Regions from separate parts of the Bacillus smithii genome, predicted to be linked through region 2. Evidence: riboswitches for the same ligand, from Rfam matches in the RefSeq annotation. Region 2 holds a riboswitch; the other holds the start of a gene.
The links. Region 2 has a riboswitch for thiamine pyrophosphate ahead of thiD (bifunctional hydroxymethylpyrimidine kinase/phosphomethylpyrimidine kinase). Riboswitches for the same ligand answer to the same signal wherever they lie in the genome.
Positions count from the first base shown of each region.

Region 1: another riboswitch for thiamine pyrophosphate. It lies ahead of BSM4216_RS14530 (ABC transporter substrate-binding protein); the one in region 2 lies ahead of thiD (bifunctional hydroxymethylpyrimidine kinase/phosphomethylpyrimidine kinase).

Region 1 covers NZ_CP012024.1:3,094,526-3,097,931, forward strand. Annotated here, with positions in the region: gene BSM4216_RS14510 (ArsB/NhaD family transporter) at 1-661, shown strand, start outside; gene BSM4216_RS14515 (YvrJ family protein) at 809-952, opposite strand; gene BSM4216_RS14520 (DUF2922 domain-containing protein) at 1,043-1,261, opposite strand; gene BSM4216_RS14525 (DUF1659 domain-containing protein) at 1,283-1,498, opposite strand; TPP riboswitch at 1,723-1,832, shown strand; gene BSM4216_RS14530 (ABC transporter substrate-binding protein) at 1,972-2,982, shown strand; gene BSM4216_RS14535 (MTH1187 family thiamine-binding protein) at 2,979-3,269, shown strand; gene BSM4216_RS14540 (ABC transporter permease) at 3,266-3,406, shown strand, end outside.
Region 2 covers NZ_CP012024.1:1,932,936-1,936,341, reverse strand. Annotated here, with positions in the region: gene BSM4216_RS09015 (ISLre2 family transposase) at 1-851, shown strand, start outside; TPP riboswitch at 1,016-1,130, shown strand; gene thiD (bifunctional hydroxymethylpyrimidine kinase/phosphomethylpyrimidine kinase) at 1,247-2,047, shown strand; gene thiM (hydroxyethylthiazole kinase) at 2,075-2,884, shown strand; gene thiE (thiamine phosphate synthase) at 2,871-3,406, shown strand, end outside.

The DNA.
Region 1 (3,406 bases), 1.2 Mb from region 2:
AGAAAAGCTGCTCGCTTTGGATGAAAAAAAAGAAATAACCAATGCAGTACTTTTGAAAAAATGTTTGTCCGTCCTGCTTATCACGATTGTCGGCTTTTTTTTCCATCCGCTTCTGCATGTTGAAACAGCCGTGATCGCTCTGTTAGGAGCTTTCATACTGTTGTTATGGACGGGAGGAGAATATTTGGAATCAGCTTTGAAAAAGGTGGAGTGGACAACCCTTTTCTTCTTTATAGGACTGTTTGTCATTGTGGGCGGGCTGGTCGAAACAGGACTTATTTCCGCACTCGGCAAAAAGGCGATAGAAATAACCGGCGGGAATGTGACGATCGCATCGTTTTTGATTTTATGGCTAAGCGCGATTGTTTCGGCGTTTGTCGATAATATTCCTTTCGTTTCCACCATGATCCCGCTTGTCCAAACGATGGGCGATTTGGGAATTAAGAATCTCGAACCGCTGTGGTGGAGTTTATCTCTTGGTGCCTGTCTTGGCGGAAATGGTACGTTGATCGGCGCCAGCGCCAACTTAATCGTAGCCGGTCTTGCCGCCCAACTAGGCGTCAAAATCACCTTCACTTCGTTTTTAAAAATCGGATTTCCGCTTATGCTTATTTCGATTCTTATCTCAAGCGTCTATATTTATCTTCGTTATTTATGGTAGACCGAAAGAGAAGCCGGCACATCTTTTCCTATCAAAACAGGAGGGTTCTGTTGTCCCTTTTGATGTCGTTGAAAGACAAGAGCCCCGGCCTCTACCAATAGATTCAAAGGCGCAGGGCTCTGCCATTGGAATGGAATCGGTTTAAGGCTAAGCTTTCATCCGCATCCGTTCGGGGAGGGTTTGAATCGAATGGATAACGTCATCCAGCTTCGTCTCCACACGATACAACAGATAAAATGTCACCACGATCGGAAACCCTACATCTTGGATGAATGAAAGTAATTGTTCCATTTTCCCCCTCCTATTCTTCGTCAATGTTCGGAAAGAATGATCCCGCATGAACCTATCATACGGGATCATTCATCATGGATGGACCGGAAATTACTCAAGTGAATAGTCAGTAGTATTACGTTCTACCAACCGCGCACCTTGGATTCCAACCAATGAACCGTTTGGCGTTTGGAAAATGTTAGCCGCGATGATGCTGGTCATGGCCATTTTCATCTCTGCAGGACTGAGCGTTTCTTTCGGACTGTCCACCGTAATGGACGCTGTTTTCCCAAGTTCCGTTTTAAACTGCAGTTCAAGCGTTTTAGCCATATTTCTCCCCTCCTTCATTCATTACAAAATGTCCGACTGATCACTGCGTTCGACTCTCACAAGCGGCTTATCCGACAACGAACCTAAAGCATTGGCAGCTTGGCTCAACTGATCCGGTGTCGCTTCCAACCGGATGTTGGAAAAAGTCTTCGCTTTATAAACCGGCTTTCCTTTTTCATCCAAACCATAATCGAACACCAACCGCAAACTCGATGCTTTCAAATTAGCTTCTGCCATGTTCTCCCCTCCTTTCACTCCTTATATAGAAAAAAATGTCCGGACAAGACACCATAAGCAGCTCTATATCTCAAAAACTTAGAAAACTCAAAACCCGGCATATGCACTCTTCTGTTTAAACCCCTTGTCAAGAAAAGATTTTTCAGTCATACTAAAAAATAGAAAATGGAATAACGTAACCACAATCAGCGGAAAGTTGAATCTTGCGCTGATAGGTCCAAGATGAGAATTTGTAGGGGAGCCGGTAGTGCCGGCTGAGAAAGCATCCGCTAGATGCTGACCCTTCGAACCTGATCTGGTTGATGCCAGCGTAGGGAACATATTCTCAAACAGGCGGTTTTTTCTTGTTTGAAAATATGGCGTTCGGGATCAACCCGGACGCTTTTCTTTTGTTCCCATTTGCCTCCATGAAAAGATTGACTTTTGCCTGATTGCGGTTCAACATCTTAAAAAATAGATTAGGAGGAACAAAAATGAAAAAATGGCTTCTTGCTCTGTCGGCTGTTTTTCTTCTTGCCGGCTGTGGCCAACAAGGGGGAAAAGATCAAACAGCCAAAGACACGAAAGATGTAAAAAAAGTGTCTGTTGTACTTGACTGGACGCCCAACACCAACCACACCGGTCTTTACGTGGCGAAAGAAAAAGGATTTTTCCAAAAGCACGGTCTTGATGTCACGATTTTGCAGCCGGGAGAAAGCGGACCGAATCAACTGGTAGCTTCCGGAAAAGCTCAATTTGGGATCAGCTCGCAAGAAGAGGTAACACAAGCGCGTGCACAAGGGATTCCGCTCGTATCCATCGCAGCTGTGATCCAGCATAATACATCCGGATTTGCTTCTCCTGTAGCAAAGCATATCCAATCACCGAAAGACTTTGAAGGAAAAACATACGGCAGCTGGGGATCTCCTGTTGAAAAAGCGGTTATACAATCGATCATGCAGCTGCAAAAAGCTGATGTTAACAAAGTGAAATTTCTCAATATCGGTAATACCGACTTTTTAACCGCTGTAAAACGGGATGTTGACTTTGCCTGGATTTTTTACGGATGGGAAGGAATCGACGCCGAATTAAAAGGGGAAAAACTCAACATGTTGTATTTGAAGGATTTTTCCAAAAAACTAGATTACTACACCCCTGTCATCATCACGAACGAAAAACTGATTCAAACCCAGCCCGATATCGCCAAAAAATTTATGGCTGCTGTTTCTGAAGGCTATACGTATGCCATCGACCATCCAAAAGAAGCGGCCAATTTGTTGTTAAAAGGAGCTCCCGATTTGGATAAAAAGCTCGTCATGAAAAGCCAAGAATGGCTTTCCCCAAGATATCAAGATGATGCTCCACGCTGGGGAGAGCAAAAGAAAGAAGTTTGGGAAAACTACGCTGATTGGATGTACGACCATCACGTATTAGACAAGCGAATTGACGTCCAAAAAGCCTTCACGAATCAATTCTTGCCGAATGCAAAAGGAGGAGAAAAATGAGCAATTCATTAGTCAGTATTCAAATCATTCCCCATACCAAAAATGGAGAAGACGTGATCCCCTATGTGGATGAAGCGATAGAAGTGATAGCCAACTCAGGAGTGAAATATGAAGTCCATCCGCTGGAAACGACAATGGAAGGAAACTTGGAAGATTTACTTCCCATTATTCAAAAAATGAATGAAAAAATGGTGGAAGCAGGATGTCCAAGCGTCATTTCACAGGTGAAGATTTTATTTCGGCCAGATGGGATTACCATGGATGAATTGACGGAGAAATATCGATGAAACGCATTTTTTCAAAGGGAGGTCGCTCTGTTGCGATCTTCCTCCTTTTCTTAGCTGTCTGGGAAACGATAGCCCGGCTCGTGAATATTCCCAACTGGCTGCTGCCCGCCCCTTCCGCCATTGTCAAAACTGGAGTG
Region 2 (3,406 bases):
GCCTATATGTGAAACGTCAAGGAAAAGGAAAACGGGGCAAGGAAGAAAAAATTGCAGCGGTTCATCAGGGCTGGGAAATCAACGGAAAACGAGTAAGTTTGAAAGACAAACGCCATTTTATTCACCGTGGGAACCAGCCATTTTGGGAGGCGTTTGAGGATTTTCTCATTGAAAACTTCGAGTATGACCCAACTGTCCATAAGCTAGTAATAAACGGGGATGGTGCCGGATGGATTACAGCCTGTCGAGACCATTTTAAAGGCAGGGCATTCTTTTCAATTGACCGTTTCCACGTGGCAAGGGATATTCGCAGCTTATTCCGTAAGCATCCTCGCTATCGCCAAATGCAAAAGGCACTAGCGTCCTATGACAGTCAGAAACTACTTACGGAATTAAACAGTGCTGTTGGAACACTAGAGACAGAGGATCAGGAAGAACGTCTTGACCAATTGATTCGTCAACTAGAAAAATATCCTGAAGCCCTCGGGGATTACCGGAAGTGGCTCCAAGAACAAGGTATTGACACCAAAGGAATGCGTCCAATGGGAAGTGCCGAGGGAACGATGAGTGTCTTCGCAAAAAGGCTCAAAAATGGACGTAGCTGGGTAGAAAAAGGCGTAAGTGCCATGATTACTGGATTGGTGGCTTTCCTAGACAATCTGGCATTGAAAACATTATTTGGGAAAGTCGAAAGATGGACAGAAACCAAGGAGGAAAAGAATCCACCAAAACATTACGTAGAAAAGGTGACAAGTACAATTGGTGAAGTCACAAGAGACAATCTCCTATACCTAAAAGGTAAGGCAAATATTCCAGTGTACAAGACTTTAAAGGAGTTGGCCGGATTTTAAAAAAGACAAATTTTTTATCAAGAGAGTACCCTAAAATGGTGAATCCGCTTTCATTGTTAGGGAGAAAAAAACTGCCCACAAATACTTGACTCAATCAAAGTGAAAGCTAATCTTACATTTTGCTAGATAATATGATATAGTGATGATAGAATTGAATATATTTTCATTTACACTGGGGGAGCCAAAAATTGGTTTGGCTGAGAGTAAGGCCCGTAAAGCCTTTAACCCTTTAAACCTGATCTGGGTGATGCCAGCGTAGGGAAGTGCTTCTTTTGACGAAAACTTATTGATGTTGTTTTCGTTATTTGAAAAATAAAACCCGGACCCCAGTGTTTTGCGCTGGGGTTTTTTGCTGGCTTGTAAAAACGATTGTGAATGTACTGGAGGCGTTCAAATTGAAAACTGCATTAACCATTGCCGGCTCTGATTCAGGTGGAGGAGCAGGAATTCAAGCCGATCTTAAAACGTTTTCCGCACTTGGAGTATACGGCATGTCGGTCATTACGGCTGTGACGGCACAAAATACGAAGGAAGTTCGATCGGTTCAAAATATAGATGTAGAAGTGATTCAAGATCAAATAGAAGCGGTTTTGGATGATTTGCCGGTAGATGGGATCAAAATTGGGATGTTGTCTACAGAGGAGATTATCAAAACCGTCTCTAAATGCCTGAAAGAGGTTCGCAATATACCGATTGTATTAGATCCGGTGATGATATCCAAAAGCGGACATCCTTTATTAAGAGACGATGCTGTCTCCGCGTTAATTCAATATTTGCTCCCGCTCAGCTATATCATCACACCCAATCTTCCAGAAGCAGAAGTATTGGCGAATATGAAAATTACGGATCAAGACGACATGGTGAAAGCGGCCGAAATCATTCTGGAGAAAGGTCCAAAGTATGTTTTGGTGAAAGGCGGGCACTTGGAAGGAGAAGCAGCTGACCTTTTCTATGATGGTGAACAATATCGATGGATAAAAGGAGAACGGATTCAAACGAAAAACACCCATGGGACAGGCTGTACATTGTCATCTGCGATATGCGCTTTCTTGGCTCGAGGTGAACAGCCTTTTACGGCAGTTGAAAAGGCCAAAGATTATATTACGACCGCCATTCGCCACAGCCTGGAAATAGGCGGGGGGCACGGACCAACCCACCATTTTTATGATTTATATCAAAAAGCTGGATTATTATAGAACTCTGCAGAGGAGAAGTGATGGACGATGAAAGAAGAAATCGCAGCATTAATGGAGCAAGTTCGATCGAAAAATCCGCTTGTTCACCATATTACGAATACCGTCACGATCAATGATTGTGCGAATGTGACGCTGGCCATTGGCGGATCACCTGTTATGGCCGATTCCCCAGAGGAAGCGGCTTCTATGGTTAAGCTTGCTCAGGCGTTGGTGATCAATATGGGAACGTTGACAGAATCTACTTTTACCGCCATGGTGCGTGCATCACAAGAAGCCAATCGTCGGCAAATTCCCGTTGTATTAGATCCGGTTGGAGTCGGAGCGACGTCGTTTCGCAATGAAAAAGCAAAAGAATTTTTGCAAACAGTCGATCCGCAAATTGTCCGCGGGAATGCGAGCGAAATTTCCTCATTGATAGGCGAAGAAGCGCAGACAAGGGGAGTCGATGCCGGGAACGTTAACGAAGATCTTGCTCTCTTAGCTTCACGGGCGGCAAAGCTGTTAAAGGCAGTAGTTGTCGTCAGCGGTCCAGTGGATTACATCTCAGACGGAAATCGGACAATTGGGATTCAAAATGGTCATCCGATTTTAACAAAGGTGACGGGAACGGGCTGTATGGCTACTTCTTTAATCGGAAATTTTGCCGGAGCAACGAACGACTACTTTTACGCGGCGATTGCCGGGATTTCAGTGATGGGAATCGCAGGAGAGTTGGCATACCGCTCTTTTGGCGAATCACCGGTGGGTACTGGAAGCTTTCATATTCGCTTAATCGATGAAGTTTCTTTTATGAACAGTCGTACTTGGCAGAAAGAAGTGAACTTTGTTGAAGTTTAATGTCAAACAGGCGCTTTCTTTATATCTGGTGACCAGTGAATCAATGGAATTGGAGGAATTATTGAATAAAGTTGAAGCGGCCATTCAAGGCGGTGTGACGATGGTGCAGCTGCGAGAAAAACAATCGTCAGGCAAGCTTTTTTTGAAAAAGGCGCTTGCCTTGAAGTCGCTGACAGAAAAATATGAGATTTCGCTTGTTATCAATGACAGGGTCGATATTGCGCTGGCTGCGGGAGCGGATGGTGTTCATGTCGGACAAAGCGATCTGCCGGCAGCCTATGTGAAAAAAATCGTTCCGCCTTCCATGTTCGTAGGGGTTTCTTGCAGCACCGTAGAGGAAGCAAAAGAAGCCGAAAAACAAGGAGCCGATTATTTAGGAGTAGGTGCTGTTTTTCCGACGAATAGCAAAAAAGACGCGGAACGGTTGGAAAAGGGAATGCTGGAATCCATAGTGGAGAGTGTGAACATCCCCGTTGTTGCCATTGGCGGAATAAACCTGGAGAATGTTCAGCAGTTAAGCCA